DNA from 2 places in the Floridaenema aerugineum BLCC-F46 genome. Region 2 is predicted to be linked to the other one. Evidence: riboswitches for the same ligand, from Rfam matches in the RefSeq annotation. Region 2 holds a riboswitch; the other holds the start of a gene.
What was found. Region 2 has a riboswitch for cobalamin ahead of ACE1CC_RS33120 (sirohydrochlorin chelatase). Riboswitches for the same ligand answer to the same signal wherever they lie in the genome.
Positions count from the first base shown of each region.

Region 1 (12,313 bases), on a different contig from region 2:
AAAAGTTCCTTGTCCTTCCGGTTTACCATTACGAAAAGTCCCTTCATAACGATTCCCATTAGGATATTCTCTTACTCCTGTACCATTGAACTGTCCATTAGTAAATTCCCCTTTGTAACTACCACCATCGGCAAAAGTATAAACTCCTTTACCACTTGGTTGGTTATTACTTAATTCACCTTCGTAACGGTTGCCATTGGCATAAATACAGCTGCCAGTACCGCTAATTTGACCATTAGCAACATTTCCCGAACATTTGTTTCCATTTGGAAAAATGTAAGTTCCTTTACCATCAGGAACACCATCTTTAAATTGTCCTTCGTAACGACCACCATTGGCTGTAATATAAACTCCGTTACCATTCGGTTTGCCATTACTAAATTCGCCTTCATAGCGATCGCCATCGGGATATTCCCAAACTCCTTTTCCATTAATTCGATCGTCTTTAAATTCTCCGGTATAACGGCTTTTATCTGCGAAAGTATAAACTCCTTTACCTTCTTTTTTGCCGTTGACGAAAGTGCCCTCGTAGCGATCGCCATTTCCATACTGACAAACACTTTTCCCATTCAATAGACCGTTAGTAATTTCTCCCTCACAACGACCGCCATCAGGCAAATTAATCACAGCTGCTTGACCAACTAAAGGAGAAGCAATTACAGCACAAGCAATGAGAAATCCCATTCCAAATTTTGACATTAATTTCACCCTAAAAATTAGTTTTCCCTATTTAAGTTTTCTTGACGTTGCCGTTCTCTTTCTCGTCGCAAACGCTCATTTTCTTCTCGACGTTGACGAGCTTGGCGCTCAAATTCAGAACCACTTGTAGCAAAATTAATTGCGAATCTTACAGTTTTATTTCCTTCATTTGAAGGCGCGAATCGCATTTTTTGCACGGCTTCCATAGCTGCTCGATCTAATTGGCTATTCCCACTAGATTCAACTAGTTGCGGATTGGTTGTGCTACCATCTGCTTGCACAACAAACACAACTACTGGTCTACCTTCCACAAACTCTAAATCTGATGGATATTCAGGTTCGCACCCACTAACGCAACGTAATGTTCCACCTCTTGCACCTCTTCTCGTTGCAGTTCGATCGCCCCTTTGATTTTCTTGATTTTCTCCTTGTTGTCTGGTATTCCTTTTCGCAGGTGGCTGATTTACTGCTACTCCTGTGGAAGTTCCCGGTGTTGTCGGAGAAATTTGAGTATTATTCATGTCAGAAGGAGAACTATTATTATTAGTAAAACTGTCTCTAAAACTTCGGTTACTACTAGCTGTTTGCAGCGGTTGACTTCTAGTTACTGGTTGATTTGGGATTTGGCGATTTGCGGTTACTTGTCCGGGAACTCCGGGAGTAGTATTTGAAAGCTCGTTGCTGGGACTAATAGTTGTGGGTGAATTATTGCTATTAGCAAAAGTATCTCTAAATGTTCGATTTCCGCTGCTACTTGATTGCAATGGCTGACTGGTAATAGGCACGTTGTTAACTTGCGATCGGGGAATTGTTCCTGGTAATGTGGGATTGGTCAGCGTTTCATTGTCAGCGGGATTAGTTTCAGTAGCAGAGTTATTTGTGGCGGCAATGCGATCGCGAAATGTCCGATTCTCTGTTACAGATGATTGTAGCGGTTGACTAGTGACAGGCGAATTATTAACTGGTTGTTGATTTGGAGTTAATCCTCTTGGTAAAGTTGGTGTTTCTTCAGTTCTTGTGTCAGTTTCCACAGGCGGCGATTCGGTAAATTGATTCCGAAAATTCCTCGCACTAGCTAAAGGACTTTGCAAAGCTTGGGGAGTTTGAAGTTTTTCTGGTTCTGGTTTTGACAAATCTTCTGTTCGGGCAATTTTAGGCGGTGGTAATGTTTCAGCGCTTCTGTCGGGTGTTGGTGCGCTGGGAGTTTCGTTCGGTTCATTCACTGGCTGTGGTTTTGCAGGTAATTCCGGTATTGGGGGTTTCACTGTTTCAACTTTTATCAGTGGCGGAGTAATTATTTTTGGTTCGGGAACTGGTTCTGATTTTGGTTCGGGAATCGGTTCTGATTTTGGTTTGGGAACTGGTTCTAGTTTTGGTTTGGGAATCGGTTCGGGGGTAATTTTGGCGATCGGTTTTTCCGGCGTTGGCTTAACAACTGGTTGCAAAGTTGGTTTTGGTGTTTCTGGTTCCGGCTTTTTGACTTCCGGTTCTGGTGCATCCAACACAACTATTTCTATTGGATCGTCTACCAATGATGGCTCTTTTGACCACAATAGGGCAATCCCGAAAGCTAGTAAAAGATGCAATACTGCTGAACCTACAAAGCTGTACGCCAGGATGCTTTTAAATACTGCTTTCTCTTTCTCTCGTTGTTTTAAACAAAAGCTGGAAATACTCATCCCCTAAACTTTTTCCCCAAAATGCACAAATTGGTGACAAGCAGTAATCTGTGCCATTACTCTTAACAATGTACCTTATCCGATACAATAATTATGAGCAAAAGTTAAACAAAGAGTATGAGAGCAGTTGAGTATTTCTTGGCTGGCGGAATAGTCGCTTGGCCTTTGTTAGGATTTTCGATAATTGCGATCGCACTAATTACAGAACGCTCTTGGTTTTGGCTCAAAGTGCATCGTCGCCAGAGTCGAATAGTGCGAGAGGCGTTGAAATTGTATCCCCTAAAACCTAGTACGGCAATCAAATTACTTAAGGAAAATGCAGATTTACCGATCGCCCGAATTTTCCTAGAAGCTTTAGAGTTAGATAATCCTAGACCTGAAGAGTTTCGCTTAGCATTAGAAACTGCTGCACAGGCAGAAATTCCAACCTTAAAGCGATTTAATAATGCTTTTGAAACCATTGTTGCCCTAGCTCCTTTACTAGGTTTATTAGGAACTGTTTTAGGCTTAATGACAGCTTTTTCTTCCTTAAAACTTGGTAATATAGCAGGAACTCAAAGTGCAGGTGTAACGGGTGGAATTAGTGAAGCATTAATTTCCACAGTTATGGGATTAGTAGTAGCAATTGCCACACTAATATTTGCTAACACATTTCGCAGTTTTTACTTACGACAATTGGCAATGATTCAAGAATACGGTGGTCAATTAGAATTGTTATATCGTCGTCATTACGAACAAGGAAAAGAATATTATGCGTCTACCTGACGAATCAGAAAGAAATATAGGAATTAATATTACGCCGATGATTGACGTAATCTTCTCAATTTTAGCTTACTTTATTATTTCCTCTTTATCTTTAACTCGCTCGGAAGGGTTGCCTGTAAATTTACCCCAAGCTTCTACAGCACAAGTGCAAAAGACAGAGCAAATTAATGTTTCGATTTTACCTGATGGTGCGATCGCGCTGAATCGTCAACCAATCGAATTAGAAAAGTTAGAATCTGAAGTCAGAGGCAAAATTGATCCTAACACTGAATCTTATGTAATTTTAAATGCAGATAAAGCAGTTAATCATGGTCGTGTAGTAGAAGTAATGGATCGATTACGTCGGGTAAAAGGAGCTAAATTAGCGATCGCTACTCGAAAATAATGGTTCTTTCGTACTTACTGCGCTAAATTATTAGGGGTTTTTGCTGCGTAGCAAAACACGATGAATTTCAGTTTGGTGCGTGCCATCAAAATGCAAATGAAACAAGCGAAAACCAGGTTGCTTTTCTAAGGTTGTAGCTTGCGGTAAATCTAGCTGTACGCAAGTCGAAGGACTGCCGTAGAAATCAATATTACCTCGTTTTTGGTGAAAAGCCGCATGAATATGACCGAAAACTACGGCTTTTACTTGGGGGCGCGATCGATCAGGTCAAGTAATTCATTGCCATTTTTAACTTTTATCAGATCTAACCAATCAATCCCAAAAGGCAAAGGATGATGGTGCAAAGCTATCAAAGTAGGAAGTTCAACTTCGAGACTTTTTGCTAAAAATTGCAACGACTGGGGAGATATTTCACCTTCGCCAAAACGGGAATTAGCTAAAGTTGAATCCAATAAAATTAATTGCCAACCACCTATAATTACAGCTTTTGGTGCATGAAAAAGCGGATGAACGAGAACTTCTTTCATTACCGACAAGCAATCGTGATTGCCAGAAAGCCAATAGGTAGGAATTTGCAGCGGACTAATCAAATCAATTAACTGTTGATAGGCAGAGGTACTGTAGCTAAGGCGCGACGACGGGGAAGAGTCGATCCGGCGATCGCACCAAATCCCACCAAGGGAATGTTACAAGTATAAAGAACATTACTTGCCGTTGCTAAAGCTAAGAGGAGGAAAAACCAAAATTGACTTTTAGCGATCGCTTTACATCCCCGAAACCAATCTTGAGTTAGATTTGGTTTTAATGTCAGATTTGATTCAATGTAACTCATACTATTGTCTCCTTTGAATTAATCAAAATTGCAAACTTTAACATTCCACCTTGACTGGTGGATAAAGATGATCTTTAATCGGTTGACCTTGTACCAAATGTTCTCGGACAATCCGATCGGCAAGATCGGGATTAACGCGGGTATACCAGGTACCATCGCCCGAATAAAACACTACAGGCCCCATCTTGCAAACCTCCAAACAACCGGAAGTCATCACATACACATCAATTCCGGCTGCTTTTACCGCCTCTTGCAACGCCTCAACGATCGGTTGCCAGTTGCGCGAAGGGTAACAGCGACTAGAACGACAAACTGCCAAATAGGGGCGCTTGAGAGGGTTGTTCTCAAAAGGTATAGGGCGATTACCCAAAACGTAAATCTCGCGTAATTCTTGATAAAGACTTAATTTTGAAAGTTGCGGTTTAGCTTCTGGTAATAACTCTTCATCTTCGCCCACAAAAGGATTAGGCAAAAACAGATTCATCATCTTTTCCCCAGCACCATTCCAGAACTGAATGCCCCAACTCCGCGCTTCTCCCCGTTCATTCAACCGACGATACAAAGATGCACGATTAACTAAGCGTTGCTGTCTCAGTTCTGGGGGCGTTTTTTCCAAAGGTCCACCTAAATGTTCTTCCAAACAAAGGTGCAAATGCCATGCTTCAGTAACTACTGTCAAATAGCCATCGTAGAGAACGCAAATTTTCGGGGGTTGAGTAAATTCTAGTTCTAGTACACTACCTTCTACGACGTGACCGATCTGAGTTTCCTGCCAACGTTCCTGAAACAGAGTATATAACAGAGGGCCAGTTACATCGATCGTGCAAGGAAAGTCTTCATATTCAATCTGTCCGCCCGTTGGCAACTGTTCAGTTATGCAACGGTTAAGGGGTGTAACTAGGCGAGAAAATTCACTCATTTCAATCTCCTAAAATGTGGAACTGATACCCAGGCGAAAGCTACGTCCGACAGCGGGATAACCGGGATATAGTTCGTATTGCCGATCGAGTAAATTATCTAAGTTACCGTTCAACATTACAGTCCTTCCCAGGGGGATACGAAATTTCAAATCGAGTGTGGTGTATCCAGGTAAAGATTCGGTATTCGTGTTGTTAACAAAGTAACTGCTGAGGTAGCGCAGAATAATACCTGCATAAATGCCTTTGGGTGTTTCGTAGGCAAGTCCAAAATTCAGGCTATCGGCATCTCGAAAACTGAGTGAGTTACCTTCGATATCGGAGTTGCGATCGCTCACAATTCGCGGTTCGTTAAGGGTATAGTTAGCAAAAGCGAAAAAATTCCGAGCCAGTCGCACGTTAAGATCGGCTTCTAAACCCAAAGTTCTCACTTTTCCGATATTTTCGTAAGTGCTGGGAGAGCCAAACTTAAAATTAATTAGCTCGGAAATTGTATTATGAAAAAATGTCAGCCGCAACAGCCCAATTTTACCCAATTGTTGATCGATACCAATATCAAAACTATCTCCCCGTTCTGGGTTTAAATCTGGATTACCTACTACATTAAAAGCAGCTAACCCTTCTAGGTTGGAAATTAGCGGGGCGCGAAAACTTCTAGCATAGTTGGCTCTAATGGTAGTAGTTTTTCCCACAATAAATCTTGCGCCAACACTGGGAGAGGTAAAAGAACCATTTACTAAACTATTAAAATCTTGCCTGAGTCCTAAATTAACGCTAAAACTGGGAGTAAAATTCACCTCGTAAAGGGCGAATAGTGCGCCTTGATTGATATCGCCATCGTAGTTTACATCACTTATGTTTGTACCATAACTAAAGGTGGTATTGCGCGATCGCGTATTCCGATAATCTGCCCCATAAGTCAAGCGTTGATTTTTCGCCAGTTGCCAGTTATGCTGCACTTGCAGTCCAACTGCCCGCCGATTCACTTCATCTTTTGTCCCGAAATTGTTTGGGTCGGGATTGTTGTAGTTATAGTTAAGAAAATCGCTGTAAACACGAGTAGTTAAAAGTGAATCGTTACTATTACCTAACTTAGATTGCCAAGTTAAATCTAACAATACTTCATCAGTATATTGTCTGGCTTTAGGAGTTAAGGTATTAAATGCACCAATAGTATCTGGAATTGGAACTCCTCCGGCGACTCCAAAATCTTTGGTGAGGTAGAGGGCGCTGAAGGTGAGAGTATTGCGATCGTCTAGTTGTCCTTCCAGCCTTAAATTAGCATTATTGTACAAAACATCAGCATTTTCACGGCGATCTTTGAGGTTAATGCGTTCGCGTAGCGTCTCCGTCTGTACCTCGCAGATAGTTAAGTGCAAATAAATAAATATTTATCGGCGGGCATCCTGACTCAGAGATTTTAGTCTTCTCTTCACAGTTGCGGGACAGTGCCGGATTTACACCGAACTTTCCCCGTTTCCTCCAACGGCTGCTCCCCGTTGGAACCGACTGCTATAAAACAATAATATATTAGAAAACTTTTTGCAAGCTTCTGAACCAAAAATTAACTAAAAGTAATTAGTTCATCTCAAGTTTTAGTTACATTAACATTTCCCCTGTATTTCAAATAGGGGAAATGTCAAAAAAGCACAATTACCAACTTCAGCTAATTAACTGGCTATTAACACTTGTTCAATTCTCTCTAATGCCCAATCTAAATCCGATCGCGAAATTACCAAGGGTGGGGCAAATCGAATAATGTTTTCGCGGGTTTCTTTGGCGAGAATCCCTTCTTTCATCAGTGCTTTGCAGAATCTTCTGGCACCGCCTGCTTCCGGTTTTAATTCAACACCAATTAACAATCCTCGTCCTCTTACTTCTTCAATGTGGGGACTGGGAATTGCTTGTAATTTAGAAATAAAATAATTGCCCAATTCTGCTGCTCTTTCTGGCAATTCTTCGTCTACAATTACATCGAGTGCGGCAATGGCGATCGCAGCTGCTAAAGGATTTCCTCCAAAGGTACTCCCATGATCTCCGGGATTAAATACATCCATCACTTCGGATGTACTCAAAAACGCGGATATCGGATAAAAACCACCCGATAAAGCTTTGCCAATTGTAATTCCATCGGGTTTTACTCCTTCATGTTCAAACGCAAACATTTTGCCCGTGCGTCCCAAACCTGTTTGAATTTCATCAAATACTAACAGCACGTTATTTCGACGACAAATACGTTCGGCTTGTTTTAAATAGCCATCTGGCGGAATCATAATTCCCCCTTCTCCTTGAATTGGTTCTAGGAAAAAAGCCGCCGTATTTGGTGTAATAGCTGCTTCTAAAGCTGCCACATCTCCGTAGGGAACGACTTTAAAACCGGGAGTGAAAGGTGCAAAACCATGTTGATATTGTTCTTCGGTTGAAAAGCTGACAATACTAATAGTTCGTCCGGCAAAGTTATTGCTACATACGATAATTTCTGCTTGACTTTTAGCTACGCCTTTGATCGTATATGCCCACTTGCGAATCGCTTTAATTGCTGTTTCTACAGCTTCGGCACCAGAATTCATCGGCAATACTTTCGGTAAGCCGGAAATTTGGCAAAGTTTTTCATAAAATTTGCCTAATTGGTCATTGCGAAAAGCGCGAGAAGTCAGGGTGACTTTTTTGGCTTGTTCTACCATTGCTTGAAAAATTCTCGGATGACAATGCCCTTGATTTAATGCTGAATAAGCACTCAAACAATCGAGATATTTGTTATCTTCAATATCCCATACCCAAGCCCCTTTACCTTTAGTAATTACTACATCTAAGGGATGGTAATTATCGGCACCGTAAGTAGTTTCTAGGTCAATGTAGCTTTGAGTATCTGAAATTGTTAAATTCGATGAAAGGTCAGCAGAAACTAGCATTTGTAAACTTGTCCTCTATGGGTAATAGGTAATGGGTAATAATTCCCATTTTTATAGCAGTGGATACTTCCAAATTATTTGGGAAATTCAATTTATCCGATATTAAGGCTCGCACAAAATACAACCAAGAGAATCTCTCTTCTCTAAAGCGATCTATTCCACAAAATTAAAAACTTTTGTGCTACCTGTAGGTTAATTCAGATGAGTGAAACCTGTCGCCCACTCAACTTGGGCGAGGAGTCTTACTTGTTTTGGTATCACTGCTGTTAACGGTTGTAGCATTTGCCCCGATTGGGTGCGAAGACCTAAAATTTCCATATCTTTGACTGAAAGTAGCACGATCGCAAAACCCAGTCAAGTTCTATTTCATTGATTCTATCCCCTGTAAGGGGATTGCAATTAAACTCTAATCTGCTATGTTTAAAAAGCGGACTTATACGAGGTGTAAAAAAGCTAAATTGGCGAGTCCATCCATCATCTCCACTGTGGTTTGGGATCTCCAAATTCGCTTAGGTAAGCGACGAGAATCCGATCCTGCTATTTCTTGGTACGACCACTGCGAAGCGCCTAGTACTTAATCGATCGAAGTGTCGATCGGGAGCATCCCAATTTGGTAAGGGCGAAGCATTCCGGTAGATAAGCTATTGATTAGAAACAAAGATTTACTGCCGGAATGCTTCGCCCCTACAAATATATTTACCAAAACGGGATACTCCCTGTCGATGTGTGTTTCGTAGTTAGTTTTTAGTACTTTAATTAAATGCAGGAGAAAGTGATGAATCGGCAAGATTTATTGCAAGAAATTGTGCAACCAATTGATATTAAATCCTTTGATGTTGTAGGCTTGGTAGAGTCTATGAGTCAGATGGCATTTCAAGCACGCAACTTGGGAAGGGCGGCGAAAATCTACGATGAAATGCTGCAAGATCCAGATTGTGCAATTATTTTATGTTTGGCAGGTTCTTTGTTTAGCGCCGGATTGAAAAATGTAGTGTATGACCTGATTACTCATAATATGGTGGATGCGATCGTTTCCACTGGTGCTAATATTGTGGATCAGGATTTCTTTGAAGCGTTAGGTTTTCGTCACTATGTCGGCGATCCTTTAGCAGATGATGAAATGCTACGCCAGGAAAGGATCGATCGCATTTACGACACCTACATTGATGAAGATCAACTGCGGGTGTGCGATATGACGATCGCGGAAATTGCTAATTCTTTAGAAAAGCGCCCCTATTCTTCGCGGGAATTTATTCAAGAAATGGGTGCATATCTGGAGAAACAAAAAACAGATACACCGTCAGTTGTATTAGCTGCTTATCAACATCAAGTACCCATTTTTGTTCCTGCTTTTAGTGATTGTTCTGCTGGTTTTGGTTTAGTACATCACCAGTGGAATTCGCCAGAATCTCATCTTACTATTGATTCGGTGGGAGATTTCCGCGAGTTAACCCAGTGCAAACTTGCCGCGAAATATACTGGATTGGTAATGATTGGTGGTGGCGTACCGAAAAACTTTGCCCAAGATACGGTTGTGGCGGCGGAAATGTTGGGATTTGATGTGACAATGCACAAATACACAATTCAAATTACTGTCGCAGACGAACGAGATGGTGCGTTATCTGGTTCTACTTTGCGAGAAGCACATTCTTGGGGAAAAGTCAACAAAAACGTCGAACAAATGGTATTTTCGGAAGCTACGGTGGCGTTGCCCTTGATTGCTGGCTATGCTTATGGCAAGGGGAACTGGCGCGATCGATCCGTGCGTCGTTTGGCACAATTATTTGACAAAACTCAGTTAGTATCTGCAAAATAGCCTCAAAAAAGAATCCCCCGCAGTTCAATCCGGCGGGGATTCTTTTTTGATAAATTAACTACTTTAGATGGAGGTGAAAATACAAGATCCTAAGATGGAAGCAGCGACGACTGCGATCGTTATATTAGTGAAAAACTTTCCTGCTTCTGGATTATCTCCTAACGCTGCATCGTCTTGACCATTGGTAAAGAATAACGACCAAGCTTGATTGCCAGTGATATTTGCAAAGTTGTTGAAGTCAGCGTTGAAAATAGCGGAAGCATAAGAATAGTTAGCTTTCATGTTCAATCTCCTAAGTTTCTGATTTTTTTCTTCGTTTCTCATCTCTGTAAATAAATGTAACAAACTGTAAATAAATGTAAAGAGATCTAGATCATATAGTTTTGTGATCTCGATCGCTGATATCTTGCACCTGTCGTTCTCCGAATCAATTCGCAGGCTAATAACGCAAGTTGCTAGTTATTAATTATTTCCTGTTCCCCCCTTGAGTAAGGGGGGTTAGGGGGGATCTTCGGCTGTGATTACTAGGTTTAGATCCCCCCAACCCCCCTTAATAAGGGGGGCTAAGCCATCAGATATAGGGAGTAGCTAACTCTACAACTTGAAACCCTTGTAGAGACGTTGTACTCCAGCAGATACTTTTTTGTTAATAGAAATCTCTGATACCACTTTAGAACAAGACCGCAAACAAAAAGCAGCTGCTTATGCTAAAGCCGGAATAGCAGATTACTGGATTCTTGATGTTAACACGCGCCAAGTTCGAGTGTTTCGAGAAATTGTCAATCAAACCTATCAACAAGAAACTATTCTCAATGAAGAAGCGACTCTTTTTTTATTAGCTTTTCCTGAAATTGAAGTTCAAATTGCTAGACTATTTCCCTAAATATTTATATTAGTTAGGAGAAATTTGATTAGCATTATCTGGACATTGCACTTTAGTTCGAGTTACTATCCCGCTTTTTGGATAATTCCCAGGATTTTTAGTTTCACAAACTATGGCTTGGGTAACTTTTTCACCTTTGGGATCTGGTGCAATTAAACCGACAACTCCTGTGTAACTTCGTAATACTTTAAGTAGCATAGGAGTGGCAAAGGCATTAACTCCGTTGTTACCAATTGCTGAAATTAAGTATTTGTAACTAGAAGTTTGGGTTTTAATACCAACTCCCAAGCTACCCCAAGCGATAGGGTCGGTATTAATTACGAAAATGCTATGTTGTGCGTAATAAGCTTGTTGTGCTTTGTTGATAGCACTAACGTATTGTCTCCCCTCTGCTTCTCTGCTATTCTGTGCTTGGGAAATTTGACTTGGTAAAGTTGCTAAGGTTAAAAGTCCGAGAATAGCGATCGCTACCACAACATCTATAATGGTAAAACCGCGATCGCGCTCTTTTTGGCAAAGATATAACAAATACTTTAACCGCAATTCAATGTTCATATTCAGCACCAAATAACACTAAAAAATCTTGGTTCTATATTAACTAAACAGTATAAGCACAGCACCAGAAAAAATGCTAAAAATCACCGGAAATTTTAACGATGCTGTGCTATTAACCCAAGTTGCTAGTTATAAGAATAGTTTTATTCTTTGTACGTAGTTGGGCTTTAGCCCTCTTCTGAAACCTGGCTTTATGAGGGCTAAAGCCCAACTACGTACCTTTATGTAAATAACTAGCAACTTGCCTTATTACTAAAACCGAAAGGATCGATCGCCTACAGCACGCTACGCGATCGCTACCACCAAAAAAACCGCAACTAAATTAAACCGCTTGCTTTTCCTCAAACTGTTTCAATTCACCAGGCGCAACTGCACCAAACTCAGTAATAATTGCCGTAATTAAATTTGCTGGAGTTACATCAAAAGCGGGATTATAAAAATTGACACATTCTGGCGTAATCAGGGTTTTTCCAATTTGGTAAATCTCGGAAGGATCGCGTTCTTCAATGGGAATTTGACTGCCATCAACTAAGCTAAAATCAATAGTGGAAAGTGGTGCAGCTACAAAGAAAGGAATATTATGTGCTTTGGCACAAATCGCTACACTATAAGTCCCTATTTTATTCGCAGTATCCCCATTAGCAGCAATTCTATCCGCACCGACAACCACAGCATGAATTAAACCTTGTTTCATACAATGGGCTGCCATATTATCAGTAATTAAAGTAATCGGAATCTGATCTTGGACACATTCCCAAGCGGTTAATTTTGCCCCTTGTAACCGGGGACGAGTTTCATCAGCAAAAACCCTTGCTAAACGTCCTTCTCGCCAAGCAGAACGGACTACACCCAAAGCCGTACCATAACCAG
Region 1 is NZ_JBHFNQ010000013.1:96,489-108,801, forward strand. Features, by position in the region: gene ACE1CC_RS01630 (MORN repeat-containing protein) at 1-699, opposite strand, end outside; gene ACE1CC_RS01635 (TonB family protein) at 717-2,378, opposite strand; gene ACE1CC_RS01640 (MotA/TolQ/ExbB proton channel family protein) at 2,496-3,143, shown strand; gene ACE1CC_RS01645 (ExbD/TolR family protein) at 3,130-3,528, shown strand; gene ACE1CC_RS01650 (metallophosphoesterase family protein) at 3,771-4,118, opposite strand; gene ACE1CC_RS01655 (hypothetical protein) at 4,124-4,360, opposite strand; gene ACE1CC_RS01660 ((2Fe-2S) ferredoxin domain-containing protein) at 4,398-5,279, opposite strand; gene ACE1CC_RS01665 (TonB-dependent receptor plug domain-containing protein) at 5,289-6,656, opposite strand; cobalamin riboswitch at 6,657-6,802, opposite strand; gene rocD (ornithine--oxo-acid transaminase) at 6,948-8,189, opposite strand; gene ACE1CC_RS01675 (hypothetical protein) at 8,606-8,767, shown strand; gene ACE1CC_RS01680 (hypothetical protein) at 8,764-8,976, opposite strand; gene ACE1CC_RS01685 (1,9-bis(guanidino)-5-aza-nonane synthase) at 8,965-10,005, shown strand; gene ACE1CC_RS01690 (hypothetical protein) at 10,069-10,287, opposite strand; partial or broken gene ACE1CC_RS01695 (Uma2 family endonuclease) at 10,646-10,888, shown strand; gene ACE1CC_RS01700 (type IV pilin-like G/H family protein) at 10,898-11,443, opposite strand; gene mtnA (S-methyl-5-thioribose-1-phosphate isomerase) at 11,766-12,313, opposite strand, start outside.
Region 1: another riboswitch for cobalamin. It lies ahead of ACE1CC_RS01665 (TonB-dependent receptor plug domain-containing protein); the one in region 2 lies ahead of ACE1CC_RS33120 (sirohydrochlorin chelatase).

Region 2 (8,858 bases):
ACCGCTTTCTGTACCAAAGCGGCGATATGTTCCGATGGATCGGGAGGTGGGCCAAAATTTTCCTCTGGTTTTGTGGGTGATGGTGTGTTTGTCGCGGGAAAATGCGATACTGATGAAGCCCAGCTAGAATGATTTTCCTTTGTTTCTGCTAGATGAGATTCTGGCAAAGGGGGAACGAATCTAATTGCACGCGCTAACCGTCGATATGGTTCTAGGTGATCTGTCACATTCTGCTCCTGATGTTTAAGAGTTGCTATTCAATTTAGTCTTTCTGTAGTCCAATATACTAAAATAAGGATCAAAACTTGAAAAATAACGTTATGATTTTAAGTTTGAGCCTGGTCGTAAAATTAATTGCAGTTGCTTAGTGTTTATTTACAAAAGTAGGGAAAAATGAAAGATTCCTTTCTTGTGCCTCTCTACCATCAACAACAAATAGATTTATCGATCGCTAACCTGAGTAACAGACTGATGGCATCAGGTCTGATAAGGTAATTGACAATTATGTATGATGACGACGACCTGACCCTACTTGACCCGGAAGCCGATCTGCAAAGTCCGTTAGATCAGCTAGAACCACTGGAAGAAGAAGAGGTTGCTAAACCCGATCCAGAGGCAATGTTGGCGCTGTTGAATGCAGCCGAAACGTCGCAAAGAATGCTAGCAGCCAGAGCTTTTTGTGAGTTACAAGATCGACGCGCCATTCCCCATTTAATTCGCTTGTTGACAGATGCTTGTCCGTTGGTGCGGGTAAGTGCGGCTTATGGTTTGGGACGTAACCCTAGTGCTGATGCGGTAGAACCTTTAATTAACCAATTAAACCGCGACTGGAATGGTTATGTCCGTAAAGGCATTGTTTGGGCGTTGGGGAACTGTCGCGATCGCCGTTCTGTCGCCCCCCTGACTGATGCTTTACGAACTGATATTTCGGCTGTACGTTTATGGGCGGCTAGTTCTTTGGCGCAAATGGCTGAGTTAGGCTACGAAGCAGTAGTCGCTTCCATTCCCCCGTTAATTGAAGCTTTAATTCAAGATCCAGTCGCAGCGGTGCGGAGTAACTGCGCTTGGTCTTTGGGGCAACTTTGTCGGGAACTACCATCAAATGTAGTATATGCTGGTGCGATCGATGCTTTAATTCAAGTGATGGAAGAAGACCGCGATCTGGGAGTCAGGGAAGATGCGAAAGCTTCTCTGTTACGAGTTGGCGACCCTCGCGGACTGCAAGTGATTGAAAAAATGGCTCAAGAAGGAATGATTTCACCAGAGAGTTTATTGTGAGGGAAGGGCAAGATCCCCGACTTCTTCAGATCCCCGACTTCTCTAAGAAGTCGGGGATTTGTGGATCTGTGTCAAGCTAAATAGATTCAATATACTGAGTGTCGAGTAAAAAGTTGCCTCTGGCAAAGCGCACTCCCCAATAACCTCCGGGACGGCGATCGATCACTACTCCTTCTTCACCTAACTTAATCACATCTGGGGGACGTAGCATTGGCATTGGTTCGGCAGTTTTCACGTAAGGTGGTAATGCTACGACTCGGACTTTTTCCCCAATGCGAAATTCTTTACTCATTTTGAATGTTAGGATTTTAGTTTTTCTATACTCGGCGTGGTCACAAACTGTTGTTTTTGATTTGTAGGGGCGAAGCATTCCGGTACATATATTTGGCGATAACCAACAAATTATTGCCGGAATGCTTCGCCCCTACTGTATGACCGTGGACTTTAACCTTTCTTGCACAAACAAGGCAAGGACTAAAGTCCCTACAACAAACCTAATCTAAAATTGTTAAGGTGCTTGCCAGATTTTTTGATGATATTTTTCTAAATCTGCGTAAGGATCTACAGCAGGGTGTGAGTGGTCGTGACTGTGACTGTTACCATGATGATGATGATCGTGGTGATGATGGTGATGATGATCGTGTCCGTGAGTGTGGCTATGTCCGTTGCCGTTTTTAGTTACAGCAGCGAGGCGAAATTTACACATTTCACAGTTCATTTGGACTTCGCCTAATTGGGTTTCTATTTCCCGTTCTCGCATTACTTGAAATAGTTGGGGATGAATGCCCATTTCTGGCAAACAAATCATTTCTATTTCGGGAAATTGTGCTTGTTGTTGGGCGGTAATGTCAAAAATCTTTTTTACCAAAAGTCCGGTAAATAGGAAGTAAGGTAAAACGATAATTCGCTTTGGTTGATAAAGTCTGGCGCGACGAAAACCTTCTTCTAAACGGGGGTGAGTAATGCCGATAAAGCAGGTTTCTACTGTGGAATAGCCGCTGCCTTCCCAAAGAATTCGTGCTAGTTTGTAAACGTCGCCGTTAGCGTCTGGGTCGCTGGAACCACGCCCGACAAATAATAAAACTGTTTCGGAACGAGGATATTTTTCGTTGTCAAGTTGAGTTAGACGCGATCGCCACAATTCCAATATATTCGGGGTAATTCCAAAGTGCCGACCGTAGTGAAATTTCAGTTGAGGATATTTAATTTTAGCTCGGTCTAACTCGTTGGTAATATCAAATTTGTTGTGGCGTGCGGCAAATAATAAAATGGGTAAAACTGAAAATTCTGTGTATCCTTGTTCGATGCAGCGATCGATCCCTTCTTGAATTGTCGGGCCTGTTAATTCTAAAAAACATGGGACTACGGGGCGCGATCGATCCAATTCTTGATAAGCAGCGGCAAAATCTAAAAAACTTTGTCTTCCCTCTTCATCTTTAGTTCCATGACCAATCATTAATAATGGTCTTTTTAGGGGCAATGTAGACAATTCTAAATCCGTTACAGTGGTCAAAGTCGATAAACTTACAGTAGGCATTAATTAATTATCCTTTTTCCTGTGCGGCGCAGGAAAATAAAGTTGACGTTAACAAGTAGGCGTTCTGGCTAGCGATGTAGACAGTTGACAACGGCTAATCTATTTTCGCTTACAGCTGCGGCACAGCCCCGGACTTGCACCGGAGTTTCCCTACTTTGCTGAGTTTTAGTGTGCTTTGATATCTTAGCGGATTCAATGGTTTAGCGAAATGGGGGGGGAGAGGATTTTTCCGGCAGGAGGGTACAGGGAAATATTATCGCTATTAAATATTACAATGAATTCTGAGTAACGAGTTACTTTATTGCCGCTAATTTTATACATAAAACTACTCAATTGTCAAGGGAAAAACCATGTTTAGAAAACTGCGCGGAGGATTACTAGTAGGGATTGGTTATATGCTTTCTCCCTTGTCTTGGTGGAATGATTTATTTTTTAATTTGCCAATTTCTCTGTTATTCGGCTATTTAGTTGGTTGGATAAATGCTGACTGGTTTTTACCGGGGACAGTTGTGGGTTACTGGCTTTCTAATGTACTAGGAATTTTGATGATGCAGTTTGGGGCAATGGATATGTTTTTAGCAGGAGAACAGCGAAATGTGAAGCGCGATTTATTGATTGGACTTGGTGGTTCAACGCTTTACACTTTAGTAATTGCGGCATTGGTTTATTTTCACTTAGTAGAAGTTCCCGCTTTTTTAATTAATCACTAAACTTGTGGCATAATTCAGGGTATTGTCATGTTCTGAAACTGAGTAATTAACTCAAGTTGCTAGTTAGTAAGATTGAGGGTGGTAGTAGCTAGTAGGAATCCCACTACCCACTACCTACTACCTACTACCAAAGATTCGTGGAAAAATCAACTAATGTCAAACTCCGCAGGTCTACTCATGATTTCTTCATAACAAATTTGTGGAGGAAAGCTAGGAGCAAATATACAAGCACAAGCAATGCAGTAATTAGAATTTGTGTGAGAGACAACCAATATTCCTTCAGTTTGAGGATTATATTGTTTGAGCAATTCTTCTGCTCCAAAAAACTTAATTGCTGGATCGTTGTGCAGCATTAACCCCATTGGTAATTCAATTGCACCGGAAACTTCTTTTACATTTGGTAGGTTAACTATCACCAAACAGCGACCATGCTCTAACCAACCTTGATAGGCTAGCGCACCTAACATAATATCTTTAGATTGAACTAAAAGTTCTCCACATATTTGTAATCCCAGTAGAATTTCCTCTTCTAAGGAATCCAACTGTAAATTTTGCTTCCGGGGATGACTGTATTCATAGTTCATAGTCAACAAGGTAACTTGGTTAGCTTAACTCTAAGCTAAGGCAAGTAGAATGATGCTGAATCTGTCAGGGGTGTTAAAATTAAATATTCCTGAAGAGGTGTAGTGCGATCGCCATCATCAGTTAGCAAAGTTGTGGCAACAATTATTGAGTGCCGCGCTAAGGCTGGGTTCGTTCCTTTAATCTGTTTAATTAAGGAAGCTCGTCTATTGTAATAAGAGAATAAAGATCGTCAGATGACATCCCGTTTTACATTAAACTTGTTACAAATATAAAGAGAAAGGGAAAAGTGAAAAAATGATTTTTAGCCAAAATTTAGGAAAAGTTTCATTTCGCAAAAAAAGTATTTTATTGTCAAAATTAAATAACTAATTGTTACGTGAGTTTATCAGCTAGCCCGGTAATGGGTATTCCAATAATAGAGGACTTTAATCGTTTAGTTTATTGCGATCGCACTAAAAATCCCTGTACTTATTATGAAAGTTGTTCTTCCCGATCAAGAAAAAAAACGTTTAGCAGCGCTGAAGCAGTATCAAATATTGGATACTCCAGCAGAAGCTGTATTTGATGACTTAACAAATTTAGCCGCCCAGATTTGTGAGACACCGATCGCTTTAATTAGTTTAGTAGATGCAGAGCGGCAATGGTTCAAATCTAAACTAGGGCTAACAGTTAGCGAAACACCCCGGAATGTAGCTTTTTGTAATTATGATATTTGGCAAAAAGAACCGTTGATTGTTGAGGATGCTCGGAAAGATGCGAGATTTGCTAATAATGCTTTAGTAACTGGAGAACCCTACATTAGATTTTATGCAGGTGCGCCTTTAATTACATCTGATGGGCTTGCTTTGGGGACATTATGTGCGATCGATCGGATTCCTCGACAGTTGACAAAAAAACAAATTTCCGCACTTCAAGTATTAAGTCGTCAGGTAATCAGTCAGATAGAATTACGGAAAAATTTAGCAGAATTTCAGCGAACCCAGAGTTTGCTAATAGCCCAAAAAGAAATGTTACAAGTGGTTAGTAATAGCACATCTGTAAATCAAGCGTTAAATGCAGTTACTCAGCAACAGAAGGAAATTCTGCAAACTATTTTCGATCGTATTCCTGTGATGTTGAGCTTCTTCGATCGAGAAGGAAAACTGCAAATGATCAACCGAGAATGGCTAAATATTTTAGGTTGGACTTTAGAAGAATTACAAGAATCGCCGGATATTTTGACGAAATTTTATCCCGATCCAGAGTATCGACAACAAGTTTGGGAGTTTATTCAAAGAGCAGAAAATCACCAATGGCAAGATTTTAAAACTCATGTTAAAGATGGTCGGGTGCTGAATACTACTTGGGCAAATGTGAAGCTGTCTGATGGGAGGACGATCGGTATTGGTCAAGATATTACCGCTCGCAAGCAAACCGAAGAATTATTACTAAAAACTCAAGAAAGATTACAACATTTATTAAAGACTAGTCCGGTTGTGATTTATAGCTGCAAACCAACGGCGAGTTACCCAGCAACTTTCGTTAGTGAAAATGTTACTGCTTTATTTGGTTATTCAGCAGAGGATTTTGTTAACAATCCTACATTTTGGTTAGATCGTGTTCATCCTGAAGACGTGGCTTTAATTCCCGAAGCAATAGCAATTTTATTCGCACAGGGACACCATAATTATGAGTATCGCTTTTTGCATCAAGATGGCGGTTATCGTTGGATTTATGAGGAATTAAAACTACTGCTTGATGCGGGGGGTAATGCGAGCGAAATAGTAGGTACTTTGCAAGATATTACTGAGCGTAAACAAGCAGAAAGCGATCGTCTAAAAGCCGAAAAATCTTTGCATGAAAGTGAAGAACGATTCCGTCTGTTTATCAATGGAGTGAAAGATTACGCCATTTTTGTATTAGATACTAACGGTTATGTTACTAGTTGGAATACAGGCGCAACAGCAATAAAAGGTTATCAAGCCGAGGAAATTATTGGACAACATTTTTCTCGTTTTTATCCACCTGAAGATGTAGCCCAGGGAAAACCCGATAGACTATTAGAAATAGCAGCAACAGTTGGTAGAGTGGAAAATGAAGGTTGGCGCGTGGGGAAAGATGGCTCTTACTTTTGGGCAAATGTAGTAATTACAGCATTGCAGGATGGAACCGGAAAAATTTGCGGTTTTTCTAAAATAACCCAAGATATTACTGAGCGCAAACGGGCAGAAGAAACTTTACAAAAGTCCCATAAAGAATTAGCGGATTTCAAATTTGCTTTGGATGAATCTGCGATCGTTGCGATTACCGACAATAAAGGCACAATTCAATATGTTAACAATAAGTTTTGCCAAATTTCTGGTTATAGTCGGGAAGAATTAATCGGGAAAGATCACCGCATTATCAATTCTGGCTATCATCCAAAAGCCTTCTTTCAGAATATTTGGAACACAATTTCTCACGGTAAAGTTTGGAAAGGGGAAATTAGAAACCGGGCTAAAAATGGTAGTATTTACTGGGTAGATACGACAATTGTTCCCTTTTTGGATGCTCAAGGAAATCCATATCAATATATTGCCGTTCGCAACGATATTACAGATCGCAAACAAGCAGAAGAAGCTTTGCGCCAACAAGCTCAAAGAGAGAAATTAGTTGCAGAAATTGCTCAAAGAATTCGCCAATCTTTAGATTTGAATGAAATTCTCAATACTACTGTGACGGAAGTCCAACGTCTGCTGGAGAGCGATCGCGTTTTGATTTTCCGCTTTGAACCAGACTGGAGTGGAGTTGTTGCCGTAGAATCAGTTGCTCCGAATTGGCAATCAATTTTAGGAGCAAAAATCTCAGATTCTTTCTTCAAAGATACCGAGCGAAGAGAAAGTTATGAACGAGGTGGAATTCAAGCTGTAGAAGACATTTTGAACGCAGGTTTATCGCCTTGTCACATTGATTTACTGGCTCAATTTCAAGTTCGTGCCAATTTAGTTGTACCCATTTTACAGGAAAATAAATTATGGGGTTTATTGGTTGCTCATCATTGTTCAAATCCGCGAAAATGGCAAAATTGGGAAATAGAATTGCTGAAACAATTGGCGACTCAATTAGAAATTGCAATTCAACAATCACAACTTTATCAACAAGTACAACAAGAACTAAATGAACGCAAATTAGCAGAACAAAAAATCCGAGAACAAGCTGCTTTACTTGATGTGACAACTGATGCAATTTTGGTTCGTGACTTGAATCATCGGATTTTATTTTGGAATCAGGGAGCAGAGAGACTTTACGGTTGGAAAAAAGAAGAAGTGTTAGGCAAGTGTGCTAATAATTTGCTTTATTGGGAAACACCGTTACTGGTGGAAAATATCTATCAAACTGTTAGCAGCAAAGGGGAATGGCACGGAGAATTGCAACAAGTAACAGAAGATGGCAAGGAAATTATAGTCGAGAGTCGTTGGACTTTGGTGCGTGATTCAGCTGAAGAACCAAAAGCAATTTTAATGGTGAATACTGATATTACACAGAAACGATTGATGGAGCGACAATTTTTGCGATCGCAACGCATGGAAAGCATTGGTACTCTAGCAGGAGGAATTGCCCATGACTTGAACAATATTTTAGCTCCTATTCTCATGGCAGTCCAACTTTTAAAATTACAAATTAGCAGCGCCCAAGGGCAACAATGGTTAGAAATCCTCGAAGATAGCACCCGAAGAGGTAGTGAATTAATCAAACAAGTGTTATCTTTTGCCAGGGGATTAGATGGTGAACATGGAGTTTTACAAATTCGCCATTTGATTAAGGAAATTAAGAAAATTGTTGAAGAGATTTTTCCGAGGTCGATCGAAATTTACACTGATGTATCCAGGGACTTGTGGGCAGTTTGTGGTGATGCTACTCACCTGCATCAAGTGTTAATGAATTTGTGTGTTAATGCGCGTGATGCTATGCCTACAGGTGGCACTTTAACTATTAGCGCTGAGAATTTAGTAATTACCGAAAATGATGCCCAATTGCAAATGGATGTCCAACCTGGATCTTATGTAGTTGTGACAGTTAATGATACAGGAGTTGGCATTGCTCCAGAAATTCTCGATCGCATTTTTGAACCTTTCTTTACCACAAAAGAAGTTGGTAAAGGCACAGGTTTAGGACTTTCCACTGTAATTGGAATCATCAAAAGTCATAAAGGTTTTATTACTGTTTCCAGCAAATTAGGCAAAGGTAGTGAATTTAAGGTATATCTTCCCGCTGTAGAAGCAGCAGCAGATTTAGATGAGGAAGATTGGGAATTGCCAATGGGAAACGGTGAATTAATTTTAGTTGTAGATGATGAAGCTGCGATTCGAGAAATTACTAAGAGTACCTTAACCGCTTATAACTACCAAGTTTTGACTGCGAAAGATGGAGTGGAAGCGATCGCTCTTTATGTAGAACATAAAAACGATATTAAACTAGTATTAGTAGACATAATGATGCCAGTATTAGATGGTACTCATACTATTCGCACCCTACAAAAAATCAATCCCGAAGTCAAAACAATTGCCTCTAGTGGGTTAGTATCCGGTACACATTTACAAGATGTAGGAAATACCACCGCCAACAAATTTTTACCTAAACCTTACTCAACTCAAGAATTACTAGAAGTAATGCACGATTTATTACACTAAACTCAATAAATTCTGTCCGTTGTCACAGGGGCGAAGCATTCGGGTCAAAAATTATGGCCTAAAACCTAGATTTTCTGCCTTTGTAGGGGCGAAGCATTC
Region 2 is NZ_JBHFNQ010000241.1:64-8,921, reverse strand. Features, by position in the region: gene ACE1CC_RS33135 (IS1/IS1595 family N-terminal zinc-binding domain-containing protein) at 1-227, opposite strand, end outside; gene ACE1CC_RS33130 (HEAT repeat domain-containing protein) at 505-1,278, shown strand; gene sipA (regulatory protein SipA) at 1,355-1,570, opposite strand; gene ACE1CC_RS33120 (sirohydrochlorin chelatase) at 1,787-2,815, opposite strand; cobalamin riboswitch at 2,853-3,009, opposite strand; gene ACE1CC_RS33115 (hypothetical protein) at 3,166-3,525, shown strand; gene ACE1CC_RS33110 (hypothetical protein) at 3,672-4,109, opposite strand; gene ACE1CC_RS33105 (PAS domain S-box protein) at 4,584-8,759, shown strand.